One region of the Enterobacter cloacae complex sp. 394I7 genome, then DNA from elsewhere that is predicted to be linked to it. Evidence: predicted binding sites of a transcription regulator. Region 1 holds the regulator's gene; each other region holds the start of a gene.
The links. Region 1 encodes PurR, which represses purine synthesis genes. Its sites were predicted from a motif close to CANGCAAACGTTTGCNTG; they were not measured.
Positions count from the first base shown of each region.

Region 1 (5,420 bases):
GCTGCAGGGTATTCTGAAGCGCGGCCGCACGACCTGTTGCCTGTGGGAACGGACGTAACGCCTGGGCTACGACGATAGGGTAAATCGCACCGTTCGCCACGGCCATCACGCAGAATGGAATCAGAATTTCTGCCAGACCGGCGCCCGGGATAAAGCCCACAGCCCAGGTGGCGATCACGCTCAGCGCGTAGAGTACCAGCAGCCAGGGCAGCATCTGCTGACCTTCCCATTTTTGCAGCGCCGCGCGACAGCCATAGCCCCCGACCAGAAACGCGATGGTCTGCGGGACATAGCTCAGACCGATGGCGGCCGGGCTGTAACCCATATCGTGAAGAATGAACGGCGAACCGGTCAGCCACGCGAAGAAACTCGCCGAGCAGGCGGCATAAATCAGGACATTACCGCGGTACGCTTTGGTGCTCAGCAGAGAGGTGAAGGTCACCGGTGTTGTGTCAGCAGGCGTCTCTTTCTTATGTGCCGCTTTGAGTGTGAATGCCGGGATCATCAGGACCAGCGTGATGGCAAACAGCGTAGCGAAAATGGCCTGCCAGTCGAAATGCGCCAGGATCCAGCTCCCGAGCAGCGGGGCGAGGGCAGGCGAAAGCCCTACCAGCGGCATAATGGTGGCGAAAATGCGGTTTGTACGGTTGGCCGGATAGTAGTCGGTGACCAGCGCCTGCCAGGTCACCGCGGCAGCACAGACGCCAACGGCCTGCACGAAGCGCAGTACCAGCAGCCAGGTTGCATCGCGTACCCATAACATTCCCAGACAGCCGACGGCAAAGATAGCCAGCCCCAGCAACAGCACCGGTTTACGGCCAAAGCGGTCAGAGAGAGGCCCCCAGAGCAGCTGCGCGAAGGCAAAGCCCGCGAGGAATAAGCTCAGGCTGGCGCTGATGGCTGCCGCCGGGGTCTGTAAATCTTCCTGCATTGCGGCGAAGGCGGGCAGGTACATATCAGTGGCTAAAAAGCCCAGCACGCTTAAACCACCGAGCCAGACTAAAAATCCTTTCCTGGGTTGCATTGTTTTTTTCTCCTGAGGGAGGCAGGTCTATGTTTGCGCAGAGTGTAGGGAGTGCAAAGCAGCTTGTGAAACGCTAATATTTGGCGAGTGCATTCAAAATTTTTGCAGGCAGAAAATGTGGTCAGATTATTCTCTTGAAGTGGTCGATGCTGTTGCACGCAACGGCAGCTTTAGCGGTGCAGCGCAGGAGTTGCACCGCGTCCCCTCGGCAATCAGCTATACGGTGCGTCAGCTTGAAGAATGGCTGGCCGTTCCGCTGTTTGAACGGCGTCACCGTGATGTGGAATTAACGCCCGCCGGGGCATGGTTTTTGAAAGAAGGGCGTTCTGTTATCAAAAAAATGCAGATCACCCGCGAACAGTGTCAGCAGATCGCTAACGGCTGGCGAGGACATCTTTCCATTGCCGTGGATAACATCGTAAAACCGGAACGTACCCGGCAGATGATTGTCGATTTCTATCGCCATTTCTCGGATGTCGAATTGCGGGTATCCCAGGAAGTGTTTAACGGCGTCTGGGATGCGCTGGCGGATGGCAGGGCAGAGATGGCGATCGGTGCCACGCAGGCGATCCCGGTTGGGGGACGCTTTGCCTTTCGCGACATGGGCATGCTCAGCTGGAAATGTGTGGTGGCAAGCGATCATCCGCTGGCGGCCATGGACGGGCCGCTCAGCGACGAAACGCTCCGTAACTGGCCCTCGCTGGTGCTGGAAGATACCTCGCGTTCGTTGCCCAAACGCATTACCTGGCTGCTGGATAACCAGCGACGGGTGGTTGCGCCGGACTGGGAATCCTCAGCAACATGCCTCAGCGCAGGGCTGTGCGTTGCCATGGTCCCTGGCCATTTTGCACGGCCCCGAATCGACACCGGTGAATGGGTTGAACTGACGCTGGAAAATCCTTTTCCGGATGCGGCCTGTTGCCTCACCTGGCAACAAAATGATGTGTCGCCCGCAATGGCCTGGCTGCTGGATTACCTGGGAGACAGTGAGACGCTTAACCGGGAATGGCTACGGGAGCCAGTATAACTGGCCCCGTAAAAGATTAACGACGATAGTCGCGGAACGGGCCATCCGCAACGGAACGGCGTTCGATAAGACGCGGGTGAACTTCAATAGACTGAGACTCTTCACGCTTGTTGACGATCCTGTCCATCAGCATATTGAAGGCCGTTTCACCCAGCGAGTCTTTTGGCTGGTGGATGGTGGTCAGCGCCGGGGTAAAGAAGCGCGCGTTGCGCACGTTGTCATACCCGATCACGGAAATGTCCTGCGGCACGCGCAAACCCAGTTCATCGGCGGCACAGAGAGCACCCATCGCCATAATGTCACCGCCACAGAAAACGGCTGTCGGGCGATGCGGCTGGGAGACAATCTGCTGCATTGCGCGGTAACCGGATTCCGGTTCAAAGTCACCCTGCACGATCCAGTTTTCCGGCACGGTAATCAGCGCCTCTTCCATCGCTTTCATAAACCCGGCCAGACGCCCGGCTCCGGTGTTGCGCTCCAGTGGACCCGGGATCACACCAATCTCACGGTGACCGCGTTCAATCAGATAACGGCCTGCCATATAGCCGCCTTCAAACGCGTTATCGATGACGGAGTCGGTGAAGTCTGCACGTGCTTCGCCCCAGTCCATGACCACCATAGGAATATGGCGGTACTCTTCCAGCATGGAAAGCACGGACTCCGGATACTCTGAACACATCACCAGCAGGCCATCCACACGCTTTTGTGCCATCATGGAGAGATAAGCGCGCTGTTTTTCAATGCTGTTCCACGCGTTGCCCAGAATCAGGGTATAGCCTTTCTGGAAGCAGTTTTTCTCGACCGCTTCAATGATCTCGGCAAAATAGGCCGCTTCACTGCTGGTAGCCAGCAAACCAATGGATTTGGTGTGATTAACTTTGAGGCTGCGCGCCACCGCACTCGGTGAATAGTGTAATTCTTTGATTGCCGCCCAGACGGCGTTGCGCGTCTCTTCCGCCACAAAGCGGGTTTTGTTAATTACATGTGATACGGTTGTAGTGGAAACGTTTGCGCGTTTTGCTACGTCTTTAATTGTTGCCATTAAATGTCACTCCAGACCATATCCTAAACTCCTGAAAAACTTGAAGGTAAACGTTTGCCTTCTCTCACCCTTATCACGCAATCTTGAATTGCGGCACGCCGGGAAAACGACACAGGACGTCAGGAGGGGGTCAATGGCCGGTACGCTAATAAATTTAGCGTGGAATTTTGTCCTATCTTGATGAAAAGGGGAAGAGCTAAAGTGGTTATCAGTTTAAATCCAGGAAGATTTTTGAACTAAACTGTGTAAAAATGAGCAGGCTCACTTTTCGTGGGGAGATTAAAAGGAGAAAAATTGATGAGCTACGATCTGAAGTTTTCGCTGGTGACCACCGTTATTGTACTGGCTCTGATTGTTGCGGCGGGTCTGACGGCTGCATTGCATTGATTTACACGGAGGGAGAGCTCTCTCCCTCTCAGTTTTCCTGATTGTTACGCCTGCGGCAAAAATCTTTTGCCAATTTGTTAACTTCTCATTTTTTGTGATTGATGTCATGCTTTCGGCTTCTTTGTTCTGTGTCACGACATGACACGGCATCCGGAGTTGACGCATGAAAATCAATTTTCCCCTGCTTGCCCTGGCGATTGGCGCTTTTGGGATTGGCACCACTGAATTCTCCCCGATGGGGTTACTGCCTGTTATCGCCCGGGGCGTGGATGTTTCTATCCCGGCGGCCGGGATGCTCATCAGCGCCTACGCCATTGGCGTGATGGTGGGGGCACCGCTCATGACGCTTCTGCTTTCACACCGCGCGCGCCGCAATGCGCTGATTTTCCTGATGGCGATATTTACGCTGGGCAACGTGCTCTCCGCGATTGCTCCGGATTACACCACCCTGATGTTGTCCCGCATTCTGACCAGTCTTAACCACGGCGCGTTCTTTGGGCTGGGATCGGTTGTGGCCGCAAGCGTGGTGCCAAAACACAAGCAGGCGAGTGCCGTGGCAACCATGTTTATGGGTCTGACGATTGCCAACATTGGCGGTGTACCTGCCGCAACCTGGCTGGGTGAGGCGATCGGCTGGCGCATGTCGTTCCTGGCGACGGCCGTGCTGGGTGTTATCGCCATGGTGGCGTTGTACTTCTCCTTGCCGAAAGGCAGCGCTGGTGAACGTCCTGACGTCCGCAAAGAGCTGTCGGTACTGATGCGCCCGCAGGTGCTCTCCGCGCTGTTGACCACCGTACTGGGGGCGGGCGCCATGTTTACCCTGTACACCTATATTTCACCGGTGTTGCACGATATCACCCACGCGACGCCTCTCTTTGTGACCGCGATGCTGGTGCTGATTGGTGTCGGGTTCTCTATAGGCAACTATCTCGGCGGGAAATTCGCCGATCGTTCCGTGAGCGGGACGCTGAAAGGCTTTTTAACGCTGCTGATTGTCATCATGATCGCCATTCCATGGCTGGCGCGTAATGAGGTCGGGGCGGCGATGGCGATGGTTGTCTGGGGGGCTGCGACCTTTGCCGTGGTTCCGCCGCTGCAGATGCGCGTGATGCGCGTTGCCCATGAGGCACCGGGTCTCTCGTCGTCGGTCAATATTGGCGCGTTTAACCTTGGCAATGCGCTTGGAGCCGCTGCCGGTGGAGCCGTCATTTCTGGTGGCCTGGGATACAGCTTTGTGCCGGTGATGGGGGCGATAATTGCCGCGCTCGGCCTGCTGTTAGTGATGATGTCTGGCCGTAAACAGCCGGAAGCAGCGTGCGCTGCTGAATAATTAAAAAACGCAGAAGGGCAACCCCTTCTGCGTGTCTCTTACGCGGCGAAGTTCTTCGCCACAAACGCCCAGTTAACCAGTGCCCAGAAGTGCTCCAGGTAGTTCGGACGCGCGTTACGGTAATCAATGTAGTAAGCGTGTTCCCAGACGTCCACGGTCATCAGCGGCGTTGCGCTGGTGGTCAGTGGCGTACCCGCGTTCGAGGTGGAAACGATAGCCAGTTTGCCATCCGCGTCTTTCACCAGCCACGTCCAGCCAGAACCGAAGTTCTTGACTGCAGCATCCGTAAACTTCGCTTTAAAATCAGCAAAGCTGCCAAATGCCGCGTTAATCGCGCCAGCCAGTTCACCCGTAGGTTCGCCGCCTGCATTCGGTGCCAGGCAGTGCCAGTAGAAGGTGTGGTTCCACACCTGAGCGGCATTGTTAAAGACACCGCCCTCTGAACTGCGGACGATCTCTTCCAGCGTTTTGCCTTCAAAATCGGTGCCCTTGATCAGGTTGTTCAGATTGGTGACGTACGTCTGGTGATGTTTGCCGTAGTGATACTCCAGGGTTTCCGCAGAAATGTGCGGGGCCAGGGCGTCTTTTGCATATGGTAGTGCAGGTAATT
Region 1 covers NZ_JBXWCR010000001.1:891,128-896,547, forward strand. Annotated here, with positions in the region: gene punC (purine nucleoside transporter PunC) at 1-1,024, opposite strand, end outside; gene punR (DNA-binding transcriptional activator PunR) at 1,140-2,051, shown strand; gene purR (HTH-type transcriptional repressor PurR) at 2,068-3,093, opposite strand; gene cydH (cytochrome bd-I oxidase subunit CydH) at 3,391-3,480, shown strand; gene AC2FAP_RS04375 (MFS transporter) at 3,644-4,810, shown strand; gene sodB (superoxide dismutase [Fe]) at 4,849-5,420, opposite strand, start outside.

Region 2 (5,420 bases), on a different contig from region 1:
TCAAAGCGTGCGGCTGCACGGTCGGCATCCGTCGGCAGACGATACCAGGTATGGGCGGTAAAGTGTGGCAGAGAGGAAGCCAGCGCATTCACTTCATCGGCAAACGCGTGCACTTCACCGTTCTCGGCGGCGTGGAACCAGTTTACCTGCGCGCTGTGGTTTGATTTAGCGAGGGTATCGAGCATCGCCAGCATTGGCGTCTGACCCACCCCGGCTGAGATCAGGGTAACCGGCGTATTCGCCTCAACCGCCATAAAGAAGTCGCCCGCAGGCGCGGCCAGATGAACCACATCACCCACGTTAGCCTCGTTATGCAGCCAGTTTGATACCTGGCCGCCATCTTCTCGTTTTACGGCAATGCGATAACGTTTACCGTCTGGTTTGCGGGTCAGGGAGTACTGGCGAATCTCCTGGTGCGGGAAACCTTCAGGCTTCAGCCACACGCCCAGATACTGCCCCGGCTGATAATCAGCGACCGGCTTGCCATCCACCGACTCGAACTCAAAACTGGTGATGAGCTGGCTGCGCGGCGTTTTCTCGACGATGCGGAAAGCGCGGGTACCTTCCCAGCCGCCTGCCTTACTGGCGTTTTCGCTGTAGATCTGTGCTTCACGGTTAATGAACACATTTGCCAGCACGCCGTAGGCTTTCCCCCACGCGTCCAGCACCTCCTGGCCCGGGCTAAACATCTCATCCAGTGTGGCCAGCAGATGGCCGCCGACGATGTTGTACTGCTCGGGTTTGATCTGGAAGCTGGTGTGCTTCTGCGCAATTTTTTCCACGGCAGGCAGCAACGCCGCCAGGTTTTCGATATTACTGGCGTAGGCTGCGATGGCGTTGAACAGGGCTTCGCGTTGATCGCCGTTACGCTGGTTGCTCATGTTGAAAATCTCTTTCAACTCCGGGTTATGCGTAAACATACGATCGTAGAAATGGGCGGTGAGTTTCGGGCCGGTTTCGACCAGCAGGGGAATAGTGGCTTTAACTGTGGCGATGGTTTGAGCGTCGAGCATAGCAGCGTCCTTCAGTGGTGTTTTTAATGATGTATTTTAAATGCATCTTATAAAAAATACCCCTGCGTTGTAAATGGTTCTTTGCAACGTGAAAAATATGCATCACAAACCTGAAAAGAAATCCGTTGAAAATGATGAGGGCTTTATTCCTCAAACCCTTGCGTGGCGGGTAGGAAAACGTTTGCGTAAAATCGTTTGTCAAGACCTGTTATCACAGAACTAATCAGTTATACTGTTGCCCGTCGTCCAACAGGACTGCCTTTTCAGGCCAAAATTTTATTGTTAGCTGAGTCAGGAGATGCGGATGTTAAAGCGTGAAATGAACATTGCCGATTATGATGCCGAACTGTGGCAGGCTATGGAGCAGGAAAAAGTACGTCAGGAAGAGCACATCGAACTGATCGCCTCCGAAAACTACACCAGCCCGCGCGTAATGCAGGCGCAGGGTTCTCAGCTGACCAACAAATACGCTGAAGGTTACCCGGGCAAACGCTACTACGGCGGTTGCGAGTACGTTGATATCGTTGAGCAACTGGCCATCGATCGCGCTAAAGAACTGTTTGGCGCCGACTACGCTAACGTACAGCCACACTCTGGCTCTCAGGCTAACTTCGCGGTCTACACCGCGCTGCTGCAACCGGGCGATACCGTTCTGGGTATGAACCTGGCGCAAGGCGGCCACCTGACTCACGGCTCTCCGGTTAACTTCTCTGGCAAACTGTACAACATCATTCCTTACGGCATTGATGAGTCCGGTAAAATTGACTACGAAGACATGGCGAAGCAGGCGCAGACCCACAAACCGAAGATGATTATCGGCGGTTTCTCTGCTTACTCCGGTATCGTTGACTGGGCAAAAATGCGTGAAATCGCAGACAGCATCGGTGCTTACCTGTTCGTTGACATGGCGCACGTTGCCGGCCTGATTGCTGCAGGCGTTTATCCGAACCCGGTTCCGCATGCTCACGTTGTGACCACCACCACGCACAAAACCCTGGCGGGCCCACGCGGTGGCTTGATCCTGGCAAAAGGTGGCGACGAAGAGCTGTACAAAAAGCTGAACTCTGCCGTATTCCCAAGCGCGCAGGGCGGCCCACTGATGCACGTTATCGCGGCGAAAGCGGTGGCGCTGAAAGAAGCGATGGAGCCAGAGTTTAAAGTTTACCAGCAGCAGGTTGCTAAAAACGCCAAAGCGATGGTGGAAGTCTTCCTGAACCGCGGTTACAAAGTGGTTTCCGGTGGTACTGAGAACCACCTGTTCCTGCTGGACCTGGTTGATAAAAACCTGACCGGTAAAGAAGCTGACGCTGCCCTTGGCCGTGCCAACATCACCGTGAACAAAAACAGCGTGCCAAACGATCCGAAGAGCCCGTTCGTGACCTCCGGTATCCGTATCGGTTCTCCGGCTGTTACTCGCCGCGGCTTTAAAGAAGCGGAAGTGAAAGAGCTGGCAGGCTGGATGTGTGACGTTCTGGACAATATCAATGACGAAGCGGTTATCGAGCGCGTTAAAGGTAAAGTTCTGGAAATCTGCGCACGCTTCCCGGTATACGCATAATCTTTCTGTTTTGCAGAAATAAAAAAGGCCGCGATTGCGGCCTTTTTTTATGGGTTAACGCCGGTCAAGGGAGAGGGCTCCCGGTCCCACTATCGCCAGTAAAATAAACGCTCCGGCAATACTGATATTCTTGAAGAAGTTAATCATATTCGGCATGACGGCATCACCGGTCATATCCCAGTAGTGGTGGCCGATAATCGCGGTACCCAGCGTGTAAAATACAAAGAGTACGGCAACAGGGCGGGTGAAAAAGCCCAGCACGATCAGGATGGCGGCAGGCACCTCCATTACCACAGCAATAATGGCCGCCAGCATGGGCATGGGTGTACCCAGCGACGTCATATATTGTACGGTCCCGCTAAACCCCGTCAGTTTTGGATAGCCGAAGATAATAAACAGTACGACAAGCGCGATACGACCTATTAACAGCAACAGGTGACGTGCCTGGCCGAAATCTAAATAGCGAAGTGAGTTCATGGCAGAAATACCTCTGCAAGTGGAGTAATTTAAACGTAATACACATTTTCATTCCCTGCCATAAGTCAGATGACTGCACAATATGTTAAATTTTCGTTAATTTATAGCAGGCTATCGACTTGCTTAATTTTTGTATTCTCGCCAGACTATGGCCTCCATTTCGGGAGGGATTCATGGTCTTGCATTCCACGCGCTGGCTGGCGCTCAGTTATTTCACCTATTTCTTTAGCTACGGTATTTTTCTGCCTTTCTGGAGCGTCTGGCTCAAGGGGATCGGCCTGACGCCCGAGACCATAGGTATCCTGCTTGGCGCTGGTCTGGTGGCACGTTTCCTGGGAAGCCTGCTGATCGCACCGCGCGTCAGCGATCCCTCCTTGCTGATTAAGGCGGTACGCATTCTGGCGCTGTTGACGTTGGTCTTTGTCGCCTGTTTCTGGGTGAGCCACCAGTTTGCATGGCTGATGGTGGTGATGGTCGGTTTTAACCTCTTTTTCTCGCCGCTGGTTCCGCTGACGGATGCCCTGGCAAACACCTGGCAAAAACAGATAACGATGGATTATGGCCGCGTGCGGCTGTGGGGCTCAATTGCCTTTGTCATCGGCTCTGCATTGGTGGGTAAACTGGTTAGCCTTTACGATTACCGTGCGATCCTTGCGCTGCTGAGTATCGGCATTGCCTCCATGCTGCTGGGGATGCTGTTGCGTCCATCGGTAATGCCGCAAGGTGAGAGCCGTCATCAGGAAAGCGCCGGCTGGCCGGCCTGGCGAAGCCTGGTGGCACAAAGCTGGCGTTTCCTGGCCTGCGTCTGTCTGCTGCAGGGCGCGCACGCGGCGTACTATGGTTTCAGCGCCATCTACTGGCAGGGGGCAGGATACTCCGCATCTGCAGTGGGTTACCTGTGGTCGCTCGGTGTGGTCGCTGAAGTGATTATCTTCGCGCTGAGCAAAAAGCTGTTCCGGCGCTTCGGCGCGCGCGATCTGCTCCTGCTTTCTGCAGTCTGTGGTGTTATACGGTGGGGCATTATGGGCTGGACGACGGAACTGCCGTGGCTGATCGTGGCGCAAATTCTGCACTGCGGCACCTTCACGGTATGTCACCTGGCGGCCATGCGCTATATCGCCGCGCGTGAAGGCGGGGATGTCATTCGGTTGCAGTCGGTTTATTCGGCGGTGGCGATGGGGGGCAGCATTGCGGTGATGACGGTCTTTGCGGGCTTCCTTTACCAGCATCTGGGACACGGGGTCTTCTGGGTCATGGCGCTTGTCGCCCTACCGGCGATGTTCGTTCGTCCTAAAGTCGCCGCGCGCGCGTAGCTACGATTCCAGCATGGCGCGAATATGTTCTTGCTGCTGCGTGTTCAGCGTCTCAACGGCGTGGATCAGCGGTGGTGAGAACAGGGGCAGGGCGGTCGGATAAGGGGTGATGACCAGCGCCGCTTCGCGCGGTGCCCCCTCTTTCTGATAGGCCTGCAGCGTCTGATATCGAATGTTGAGCGGCAGCAACGTCAATTCGCGCAGTTGCTGCTCTATCACGTCCTCACAGGATTTATCCTCTCCCGTCAATAACACCACCTGCTTCTCATGCAGATCGGTCTCCTGCATCAGCCAGGCGCCGAAAATGACCGCCACCAGGCTCATCTCTTCATCAGAAAAACGCAGCCCGAATTCCGCTTCCAGCTCAAACAACGCCTCTTTGGTGGTGCGTAACAGGCGGGGGTAGAGACGATGGATCTCTTCCGGCAGGCTATTGTCGATGCCTATCTCAAACAGCGAGCGGTCCAGCGCCTGGGCCAGATGAATATAAAGCTGATCGGTCAGCCCCTGTTCATCGCTGAAGTTCATCCCGGTTTGCGCCCGAAAACGGGCGACCATGCGCACAATCGCCCGACGCAGGCGCTGATCCTGCTGATGCTTATCAAGCACAGGGTCAGGGGTGCGCAGCATCATAAACAGCAGCGCGAGAAAAAGTTGTTCCTCGCTGTGGGTCCCTTGTGGCACACGGCGTTTCCAGTGACGAACAATCTCCTGAGCGGTGAAATATTCCCCTCTTGATTGCGTCCAGTTACGCTGCACCGATGAAAACTGCGGGGTATTCCCCAGATGATGCTGCATCAGGCAATACTGCAGATAGAGTTGCAAAAACTGTACGTCCCGGCAATCAAACGGGCGCTGAAGCTTGCGCGAGCAGAAGCTGATCAACGCCCGCAGGTTGGTATCGTCATAGAGAGGACGGGCAATGCCCTGCTGTTTAAGCGCGGTTTTCAGCGCGGGGGTAAACTGATGCGAAACGAATTGCGGACACAGCCGCATAGCCCTGCGCAGCCAGTGCAACAGGCATAAACGTTGATTCAGGGCTGAGCCTTCAATCCGGTA
Region 2 covers NZ_JBXWCR010000007.1:134,952-140,371, reverse strand. Annotated here, with positions in the region: gene hmpA (NO-inducible flavohemoprotein) at 1-1,013, opposite strand, end outside; gene glyA (serine hydroxymethyltransferase) at 1,318-2,571, shown strand; gene AC2FAP_RS20035 (DoxX family protein) at 2,626-3,048, opposite strand; gene AC2FAP_RS20030 (3-phenylpropionate MFS transporter) at 3,222-4,361, shown strand; gene csiE (stationary phase inducible protein CsiE) at 4,362-5,420, opposite strand, start outside.
Region 2: a site for PurR is predicted at 1,184-1,201, ahead of glyA (serine hydroxymethyltransferase). Genes of this name have one in related genera too.

Region 3 (5,420 bases), 850 kb from region 1:
CGACGAGAAAGTGATCGTCAACGGTATCGTTGCGCTGCTGGCAACCGGCGGCTCAACCAACCATACCATGCATCTGGTGGCGATGGCGCGCGCGGCGGGCATCCTGATTAACTGGGATGATTTCTCGGATATCTCGTCTGTGGTGCCACTGATGGCGCGCCTGTACCCGAACGGCCCGGCTGACATCAACCACTTCCAGGCTGCCGGTGGCGTGCCGGTGCTGATGCGCGAGCTGCTGAAAGGCGGTCTGCTGCATGAAGATGTGAACACCGTGGCGGGCTTTGGTCTGCAGCGTTATACCCATGAGCCGTGGCTCAATAACGGTGAGCTTGACTGGCGTGAAGGCGCCACCGCCTCGCTTGACGCACAGGTTATCGCCACCTTTGAACAACCGTTCTCTCGTCACGGCGGCACCAAAGTGCTCAGCGGTAACCTGGGGCGTGCGGTGATGAAAACCTCCGCCGTACCGGAAGAGAACCAGATTATCGAAGCGCCGGCCGTGGTGTTTGAAAGCCAGCATGACGTTTTGCCTGCGTTTGATGCCGGTCTGCTCGACAAAGATTGCGTCGTTGTGGTGCGCCATCAGGGGCCAAAAGCGAACGGGATGCCAGAATTACATAAACTTATGCCGCCACTTGGTGTATTATTGGACCGCCGTTTCAAAATTGCGTTAGTGACCGATGGACGCCTCTCTGGCGCATCAGGTAAAGTGCCTTCTGCCATCCACGTGACCCCGGAAGCTTACGACGGCGGTTTGCTGGCGAAAGTTCGTGATGGAGACATGATCCGCGTCAACGGTCAGACAGGTGAGTTAACCCTGCTGGTGGATGACGCTGAACTGGCGGCACGTAAGCCACATATTCCTGACCTTAGCGCATCGCGCGTGGGAACCGGACGCGAAATGTTTGGCGCGCTGCGTGAGAAACTCTCCGGTGCGGAGCAGGGCGCAACCTGTATTACGTTTTAAGACGACTTGATTTTATCGATCTGGCGAGAGAAAACTCTGATGAAAAACTGGAAAACAAGTGCAGAAGCAATCCTGACCACTGGCCCTGTCGTGCCGGTAATCGTGGTGAACAAGCTGGAACATGCTGTCCCGATGGCGAAAGCCCTGGTCGCGGGTGGTGTTCGTGTTCTGGAAGTGACCCTGCGTACCGCCTGCGCGATGGACGCTATTCGCGCTATCGCCAAAGAAGTGCCGGACGCGATCATCGGTGCGGGTACCGTACTGAACGCACAGCAGCTGGCTGACGTGACCGAAGCGGGCGCGCAGTTCGCTATCAGCCCTGGCCTGACCGAGCCGCTGCTGAAAGCTGCAACCGAAGGCACGATCCCTCTGATCCCGGGTATCAGCACCGTATCTGAACTGATGATGGGTATGGATTACGGCCTGAAAGAGTTCAAATTCTTCCCGGCTGAAGCTAACGGCGGTACCAAAGCGCTGCAGGCTATTGCGGGTCCATTCTCTCAGGTTCGCTTCTGCCCGACGGGCGGTATCTCTCCGGCAAACTACCGTGACTACCTGGCGCTGAAAAGTGTCCTGTGCATCGGCGGTTCATGGCTGGTTCCTGCGGATGCGCTGGAAGCAGGCGACTGGGATCGCATCACTAAACTGGCTCGCGAAGCGGTTGAAGGCGCGAAGCAGTAAGCGAAGACAATATGAAAAACGGGCCTGCTGGCCCGTTTTTTTTATCCTGCAACCTTCACGTTCGCGGCGGCTGTTTTGGCTCTTGCCACAGCCTCATCCACGTTTTCACCGGTCGCTAGCGCCACGCCAAGGCGGCGCGTGCCGTCAATCTCCGGTTTCCCGAACAGACGAACCTGCAAGCCTGCACCTATAGCCCCTTCGACGTTATCAAAGATGACGTTCTGGCTGGTTAATTGCGGCAGGATCACCGCCGAAGCCGCCGGGCCGTACTGACGAATGCCGCCAACGGGCAGGCCGAGGAAAGCGCGCACATGCAGGGCGAATTCAGAAAGGTCCTGCGAAATCAGCGTGACCATCCCGGTATCGTGCGGGCGAGGGGAGACTTCACTGAAAATTACCTCGTCGCCGCAGACAAACAGTTCCACGCCAAACAATCCGTAACCGCCCAGCGCCAGAACCACTTTACGGGCAATTTCCTGCGCACGTGCCAGCGCCAGGTCGCTCATCTGCTGCGGCTGCCAGGATTCACGATAGTCGCCATCTTCCTGGCGGTGGCCAATCGGATCGCAGAAATGGACGCCATCAACGGCGCTGACCGTCAGCAGCGTGATTTCGAAATCAAACTTTACGACGCCTTCGATAATCACGCGACCGGCACCAGCACGTCCTCCCTGCTGGGCATACTCCCACGCCTTATCCAGAGTGCTGCTGTCGCGGATAAAGCTCTGTCCTTTACCGGAGGAGCTCATGACGGGCTTAATGATGCACGGGTAGCCAATTTCGTCGACAGCCTGCAGGAAAGCGGCTTTATCGCCGGCAAAACGGTAGCCTGAGGTAGGTAAGACCAGCTCTTCAGCCGCCAGACGACGAATGCCTTCGCGGTTCATGGTGAGTTTGGCCGCTTTTGCGCAGGGCACCACGCGCTGGCCTTCCTGCTCAAGGGCGATCAGCGTATCGGTGGCAATGGCTTCAATTTCGGGTACCACGAAATCCGGTTTCTCCTGCGTAATCAGCGTACGCAGGGCATCGCCATCCAGCATATTGATCACATAAGAACGGTGGGCGACATGCATGGCAGGTGCGTCAGCGTAACGATCCACTGCAATGACTTCCACGCCCAAACGCTGGCACTCAATGGCGACCTCTTTACCCAGTTCGCCCGATCCTAACAGCATCACACGCGTCGCCGCAGGTCGCAGCGCGGTTCCTAAACGAGTCATAACAATCCCCCTGAAAAAGTTGCGCGCATTATAAACGTAAACGTTTGCGTCTGTCTTGTTCAGGGCCCGAGAGCGGTTAAGAAATTTGCGCTTCTTTAGCCGTGGCAGACATTTCCTGACGCCTGCTCGCTTACGCTGGGAGACATATTCACCGTTAAGTGAGGGAAACCATGTCAGGCTGGCTAAATCAATTGCAATCCATGTTGGGACAGAAAACGTCGTCATCCGGCGAGCAGGGGCTGAGCAAACTCTTGGTTCCGGGGGCGCTTGGCGGGCTGGCTGGACTGCTGGTTGCCAATAAATCCTCGCGTAAGTTACTGGCAAAGTATGGTACCGGCGCGCTGCTGGCGGGCGGCGGCGCTATTGCGGGTACCGTACTGTGGAACAAATACAAGGACAGAGTGCGGACCGCGCACAGCGACGAACCCCACTTTGGTGAGCAGACCTCGCCGCTGGATCTGCGTACCGAACGGCTCATCCTGGCGCTGGTGTTCGCGGCGAAAAGCGACGGGCACATTGATGACCAGGAACGATCGGCGATTGAGCAGCAACTGCGCGAAGCCGGTGTCGAAGAAAAGGGCAGAGCGCTGGTGGCGCAGGCCATCGAACAGCCACTCGAACCGCAGCGTCTGGCGCAAAGCGTGAAAAATGAGGAAGAGGCGCTTGAGCTCTATTTTCTGAGCTGTGCCGCCATCGATATCGATCACTTTATGGAGCGCAGCTATCTCAATGCGCTGGGTGATGCCCTGAAGATCCCACAAGATGTCCGGGACGGGATCGAGAAGGATATTCAGGAGCAAAAACGGGCGTTACAGGGCTAACTGCCGCCGTCGCAGCCATGTTTCGCTTGCATCATGCGTGGGTTTTGCCAACCTTATAGGGTGTAAAACTCAAAAGAATGATGACATGCCACCGAAAGCCCGACGTACTCCGTATGCGATCACCACGCATGGCGATACGCGTATAGATAACTATTACTGGCTGCGGGACGACTCCCGTTCCCGGCCAGAAGTGCTTGACTACCTGCACGAGGAAAACGACTATGGCCGCAAGGTCATGTCCAGCCAGCAGGCGTTGCAGGATCAGCTGCTAAATGAAATGGTGCAGCGTATCCCCCAGCGCGATATTTCCGCGCCATGGACCAAAAATGGCTATCGATATCGCCATATCTACGAACCTGGCAACGAGTATCCCATCTACCAGCGACAGTCGGTGTTATGCGCCGAATGGGATGAGTGGGATATCTTGCTGGATGCCAACCAGCGCGCCGCCCACAGCGAGTTTTATACCCTCGGCGGCATGTCCATCTCTCCCGATAACACCATTATGGCGCTGGCGGAGGATTACCTCTCCCGTCGTCAGTACGGTTTGCGTTTTCGCAACCTGGAAACCGGTAACTGGTATCCGGAAATGCTGGATAACGTTTCGCCGGACTTTGTCTGGGCGAATGATTCCGAAACGGTCTACTACGTCAAAAAGCATGCCTCCACGTTGCTGCCTTACCAGGTGTGGCGCCATACCGTTGGGACGGATTCTGCTGACGACGAACTGGTTTACGAAGAGAAAGACGAAACGTTTTATGTCAGCCTGCACAAAACCTCGTCCCGCCACTATGTGATTATCTTCCTGGCCAGCGCCACAACCTCTGAAGTTCTGCTTCTGGACGCCGAACTACCTGATGCGCAGCCGCTGTGCTTCCTGCCGCGGCGTAAAGATCATGAATACAGTCTCGATCACTTCCAGCACAGCTTTTACCTGCGCTCTAATCGGGAGGGTAAAAACTTTGGCCTCTACAAAACCAAAGTACGCGACGAACGCAAGTGGGAAGTGTTAATCCCCGCCCGGGAGCAGGTGATGCTCGAAGGGTTTACGCTGTTCACCGACTGGCTGGTGGTTGAGGAACGCCAGCGGGGGCTGACCAGCCTGCGGCAAATTAACCGCAAAACGCGGGAAGTGATCGGGATTGCGTTTGACGACCCGGCCTATGTTACGTGGATAGGGTTTAATCCTGAGCCGGAATCGTCGCGTCTGCGCTACGGCTACTCGTCTATGACCACGCCCGATACGCTCTTTGAGCTGGATATGGACACCGGGCAACGTCAGGTGCTTAAACAGTCCGAAGTGAAAGGGTTTGATTCCGACAACTACCGAAGCGAGCACCTGTGGGTTACCGCCCGCGATGGCGTCGAGGTGCCGGTCTCGCTTGTTTATCATCGGGCGTATTTCCAGAAAGGTAAGAATCCGATTCTGGTTTACGGCTACGGCTCCTACGGCTCAAGCATGGACGCTGATTTCAGCAGCAGCCGGTTAAGTCTGCTGGATCGCGGTTTTGTGTTCGCCATTGCGCATGTTCGCGGCGGCGGGGAGTTGGGTCAGCACTGGTATGAAGACGGGAAATTCCTGAAAAAGAAAAATACCTTCAATGATTATCTCGACGTCTGCGATGCGTTGATTGAGCAGGGCTATGGCGATCCTGGGCTTTGCTTTGGTATGGGCGGCAGCGCGGGAGGATTATTGATGGGGGCCGTCATCAATCAGCGTCCCGAACGCTT
Region 3 covers NZ_JBXWCR010000001.1:1,740,469-1,745,888, reverse strand. Annotated here, with positions in the region: gene edd (phosphogluconate dehydratase) at 1-967, shown strand, start outside; gene kdgA (bifunctional 4-hydroxy-2-oxoglutarate aldolase/2-dehydro-3-deoxy-phosphogluconate aldolase) at 1,007-1,648, shown strand; gene purT (formate-dependent phosphoribosylglycinamide formyltransferase) at 1,690-2,868, opposite strand; gene AC2FAP_RS08495 (tellurite resistance TerB family protein) at 3,039-3,689, shown strand; gene ptrB (oligopeptidase B) at 3,775-5,420, shown strand, end outside.
Region 3: a site for PurR is predicted at 2,902-2,919, ahead of purT (formate-dependent phosphoribosylglycinamide formyltransferase). Genes of this name have one in related genera too.

Region 4 (5,420 bases), on a different contig from region 1:
CGAGGTGAAGAACTCGGTGATACGGCTCGGGAGCTGCATGTAGGTCATCACCGCGCCAAACGCCGCCGCAAAGCCAATCAGTATCATCACGATGGTGACGGTTTTCACCGTCCTGCACATCAGCTTCGGCAGCTCGTTCCATTTGTAGTCCCGGTAGATAAACATGGTGACAAAGAACGCCCACAGACAGGCCACGGCAGCGGATTCCGTTGCGGTAAATATTCCGGACAGTATCCCGCCGAGAATAATCACCACGGTCATCAGCCCCCACAGCGCGTCCAGCGTGATTTTCAGCGCCTGCTTAAAGGGAATTTTTTCCCCTTTCGGGTAGCCACGTTTGCGGGCAAAGCCCAGACACATTGCCATCAGGCTTACGCCGAGCAGCAGCCCTGGCAGCACCCCCGCGATAAACAGCGTCGCGATAGAGACCGTTCCGCCTGCCGCGAGGGAATAAATTACCGAGTTGTGGCTGGGCGGGATCAAAATCGCCTGTACCGACCCGCTGGCGGTCACCGCCGCCGCATACTCGCGCGGATAGCCCTTCTTCTCCATCTCCGGGATCATTACGCTGCCAATGGAGGCCGTATCCGCCACCGACGAGCCGGAAATCGCGCCGAAGAACGTGGAGGCCACAATATTCACCAGCGACAGCCCACCGCGAATAAAGCCAACAAACACGTAGGCGAAATTGACCAGCCGTCGGGCAATCCCCCCTTCCGCCATAATCGCACCCGCGAGAATAAAGAAGGGGATCGCCAGCAGCGTGAATTTATTCACCCCGCTGGTTATCTGAATCATCAGCGCCTCGAGGGGTAAATCTATCCACAACGCGCCCGCGACGGCGCTTAGCCCGACGGCAAAAGCCACCGGCATCCCCAGCGCCAGCAAAATGGCGAGGGTGAATAACAAAACGAATGCATCCATTGTTCACCCCTTAACTGTGGTTGCCGATCAGCACGACGGGACGGTTTTCCTGCGAACCAAACAGCAGGCGCTCAATCACAAACAGGATCAGGACGGCAGAGCCCACCGGCAGCGGCAGATAGGTCTCGCCGGAGGTCAGGACCGGAAATTCGGCGACCGGTTGCTCCCAGAGTTCGACGCACAGCCAGTAGCTGTACCAGAACATCAGGCCAGCGATCAGCAGCATCAGCAGATCAACGGCCCGTGCGCAGACGGTTTTTAACGGCCCGGGTAGCCGGTCGGTGAGCATATTCACCGCAATGTGCGAACCGGCACGGTAGCTGACCGCCGCGCCGATAAAGGTGAAGGTCACCATGCAGATGATGGCAACCGGCTCCGGCCAGGATTCACCGCGGTTAAGCACATAGCGCGAAAAGATGCCGATGGGGATCACAATCGTCATCACCAGCAGCGAGATGCCCGCCACGGCCATCGCCAGCAGGTAGAGACGGTCCATCCACTTCAGATAGAGTTCGGACATACGTACTCCGGTTACTTGACGTCAGCGATGGCTTTCATCAGATCCTGATGCTTTTCGCCATACTGGGCGCGCACCGGCTCTGTGGCTTTGATAAATACCGTTTTGTCGATCTCGTGGAACTGCACCCCGCCAGCCTTCATTTTTTCCAGCGCCTGGGCGTTATAGGCTTCCCACAACTTACGTTGTTCAAACTGGGCTTCACGGGCCAGGGTCAGGATCTTTTTCTGCTCGTCGGCGCTGAGTTTGTCCCACTTCACTTTTGAGTAGAGCAGCATTTCCGGGGTGATAAAGTGGCCGCTGAGGGTGTAGTTTTTGGCGACCGGCATATAGTTATGCGCGACATAGGTCGGTGGATTATTCTCCGCGCCGTCAATCACGCCGGTTTGCATCCCGCTGTAAACTTCGCTCACCCCCATCGCCACCGCGTTAGCGCCCATATCTTTCAGCGTCGCCAGCGCCACCGGACTGCCCTGTACGCGGATTTTCTTCCCTTTCAGATCGTCGGGTTTAACAATCGGATCTTTGGTGATCAGGTTGCGGGTGCCGGAGTCCATCCAGCCGAGGAACACCAGTCGTGATTTCGGGTTAGCGGTTAGCTTATCGCCAATCTGCTTGCCGATATCCCCGTCGATCACTTTGTGCATGTGGTCTTCATCGCGGAAAACGTAGGGCAGCGTGAAGACTTCGATATCGGGCAGGATGGCCGCCACCGGCGCCATCGAGACGCGGATCATATCGATCGCCCCCATCTGCGCCTGCTCAATCATCTGTTTTTCATCCCCCAGCACGCCGCCGGGGAAGACCTTGATCTCCAGCTTGCCATCGGTTTGTTGTTTGAGTTTTTCACCCATTTGCTGAACCGCCACCACGTTCGGGTAGCCTTCAGGGTGCACATCGGCGGCTTTGATGGTTTGCGCAGCGACAGAGCAGGCAAAAGCGGAGAGGCACAGGGCGGCCAGTAACGGCTTGAGGGTCGTTTTCATCGGGTCAACTCCAGGGTAGTGAGATAAGCGTTAAAACAGTGTTTTATTTTTGTACGCTTAAAAACTAGACTACGGCCGGAAAAGCGGAGGTGAAGCGCCTCACAAAAGCGTGAAATTTTGAAACGATGGTTTAGAAAGGTTTTCTCCCTCTCCTTGTGGGAGAGGGTCGGGGTGAGGCCATCAGGCCGCATTTACCCCTTACGGATCACATACCGGTACGGCAGCGTTTCGGTCTGCTGTGCCACCAGCTCATGTTCCATAAAGGTACAAAAACCGGGAATGTCGCGGGTGGTGGCGGGGTCGTCGGCGATGATCAGCAGCGTCTCACCGGTCTGCATGTTGCGCACGGTTTTACGTACCATCATTACCGGCTCCGGGCAGCGAAGGCCCTGAGCATCAAGGGTGTGGTCTGGGCTGGAAAACAGATCGGTCATGTTCTTCTCGGTCAGGTAAAAACGGCTGTAGTTTACGCCCCATCGTCGGCAATGCAACCAGGTTAACGATTGCGTAAAAACTAACCATTGCAATGTCCGGCCAAAGCAGTATCATGCTGCGGTTTTTATTGGGTTCCCTCACCCCAACGTATAAAAAGGTTACAACATGATGCAGTTTTCTGATTCGCAGCGCGTTAAAGCGTTGTTCTGGCTTTCGCTTTTTCATTTGCTGGTGATTACCTCCAGCAACTATCTGGTGCAACTCCCGATCTCCATCTTTGGTTTTCATACCACGTGGGGTGCGTTCAGTTTCCCGTTTATTTTTCTCGCCACTGATTTGACCGTGCGTATTTTCGGCGCACCGCTGGCTCGCCGCATTATTTTTGCGGTCATGCTGCCGGCGCTGTTCATTTCGTACGTGATCTCTTCCCTGTTTTATATGGGAAGCTGGCAGGGGTTCGAGGCATTAACACACTTCAACCTCTTTGTCGCCCGTATCGCCTCCGCCAGCTTTATGGCCTACGCGCTGGGGCAGATCCTCGACGTTCACGTGTTTAACCGCCTGCGTCAAAATCATCGCTGGTGGATGGCACCCACGGCGTCCACGCTGTTCGGCAACGTCAGCGACACGCTGGCCTTCTTCTTTATCGCATTCTGGCGTAGCCCGGACGCATTTATGGCCCAGCACTGGATGGAAATCGCCCTTGTGGACTACTGCTTCAAGGTGCTTATCAGCATTGTGTTCTTCCTGCCGATGTACGGCGTCCTGCTAAATATGCTGCTGAAAAGACTCGCAGATAAATCTGAAATCACAGCATTGCAGGCTGGTTAAGGGTTCGCTTTATCAGTTGTGATAAGATGAGCCAATCAGCCGTTATGGCCGTTTATCGAAAGGAAGAAGTTAATGCGCAATCTGGTTAAATATGTCGGGATTGGCCTGCTGGTTGTGGGCCTTGCAGCCTGTGATAACAGCGACACGAAAACGCCTGCTCAGGGCGCGTCTGCAGAGAGCAACGCCACCGGTCATCCGGTGAGTCTGCTGGACGGTAAACTCAGTTTCTCTCTGCCGGCAGATATGACTGACCAGAGCGGCAAGCTGGGTACCCAGGCGAACAATATGCACGTTTACTCCGATGCAACCGGGCAGAAAGCCGTTATTGTGATTGTGGGCGACGACACCAGCGAAGACCTGGCCGTCATGACCAAACGTCTGGAAGATCAGCAGCGCAGCCGCGATCCGCAGCTGCAGGTCGTGACCAATAAATCTATCGAACTGAAAGGCCATACGCTGCAACAGCTGGACAGCATCATTTCAGCAAAAGGCCAGACCGCTTACTCTTCCGTGGTGCTTGGCAAGGTCGATAATAAACTGCTGACCCTGCAGATCACTCTGCCGGCGGAAAATCAGCAGAAAGCGCAGACGGCTGCTGAAAACATCATTAACACCATCGTGATCCAGTAATTCTTCACGATGATGACGTGGCCTCCGGTGCCTGCACCGGGGGCCATTTTTTTAGCCGCCATGTCAGCATCAATGCGATAACCACCAGACCCGCCGCGGCAAGATAGATTACCGGTACCCCTGCCCACGCCATCACCAGCCCCGCCAGCGGCCCGGTAATGCCCAGCGACATGTCCATAAACACCGTGTAGGTCGCCAGCGCCGACCCCTGGTTCTGCTGCGGCACGGCTTTTACCGCGACCACGCCGAGTGCCGGGAAGACCAGCGAAAAGCCAGCGCCGGCGAGGAAAACGCCCATTTTCGCCATCCACGGTGCGGTGGCAATCCCGGTCAACACCAGCCCGACAATCTCTACCGCAAAGCAGATCAACGCCACATTCAGTCCCCCCAGACGGTTGATACCGTTCGGGAAGAGCAAACGCGAGCCGACAAACGCACAGCTAAACAGCGTCAGGGCAAAGGCTGCGCCGTCCCAGCCTTTGGCGTCATAGAAGAGAGTGATGAACGTGGCGATCACGCCGAAGCCGGTGGTTGCCAGCGCCAGCGCCATACCATAAGGCCAGACGCGCCCCAGCACCGCCCTGAACGGCAGTGGCTTGCCTTTGCTGGCCTTCACCTTCGGGCGCGGCAGGGCAAACAGAATCGCGAGCAGCGCGACGACCATAATGGTGATAGCCAGCCCGGATAGCCCGCCATAGGCATAACAGATCACCCCCAGCGGTGCGCCCAGCGCCATTGCGCCGTAAGTGACGATACCGTTCCACGAGATCACCCGGCCAATATGGGACGCACCCACCACACCCACGCCCCACAGCGTCGAACCGGTACCCGCCAGACTTTGTCCGATACCCAGAATCACTCGCCCCAGACAGAGCAGCGCCAGGCTGACCAGCGGCCAGTGGCTGGTGGTGGCGGCCAGCAGGTAGCCCAGACCACTCAGAAAACAGCCGCAGAGCCCCACTATGACGATGCGCTTTGGCCCAAACAGATCCGCATAGCGCCCGGCATGCGGGCGGCTCAGGAGCGTGGCGAAATACTGCAGGCTGATGACCAGCCCCGCCCAGAATGCGCTAAAACCCATGACGTCATGGACATAG
Region 4 covers NZ_JBXWCR010000006.1:124,265-129,684, forward strand. Annotated here, with positions in the region: gene AC2FAP_RS18995 (TRAP transporter large permease) at 1-924, opposite strand, end outside; gene AC2FAP_RS19000 (TRAP transporter small permease) at 935-1,444, opposite strand; gene AC2FAP_RS19005 (TRAP transporter substrate-binding protein) at 1,456-2,427, opposite strand; gene tusA (sulfurtransferase TusA) at 2,619-2,861, opposite strand; gene AC2FAP_RS19015 (7-cyano-7-deazaguanine/7-aminomethyl-7-deazaguanine transporter) at 3,028-3,693, shown strand; gene AC2FAP_RS19020 (DcrB family lipoprotein) at 3,766-4,323, shown strand; gene AC2FAP_RS19025 (MFS transporter) at 4,328-5,420, opposite strand, start outside.
Region 4: a site for PurR is predicted at 2,920-2,937, ahead of tusA (sulfurtransferase TusA). Genes of this name have one in related genera too.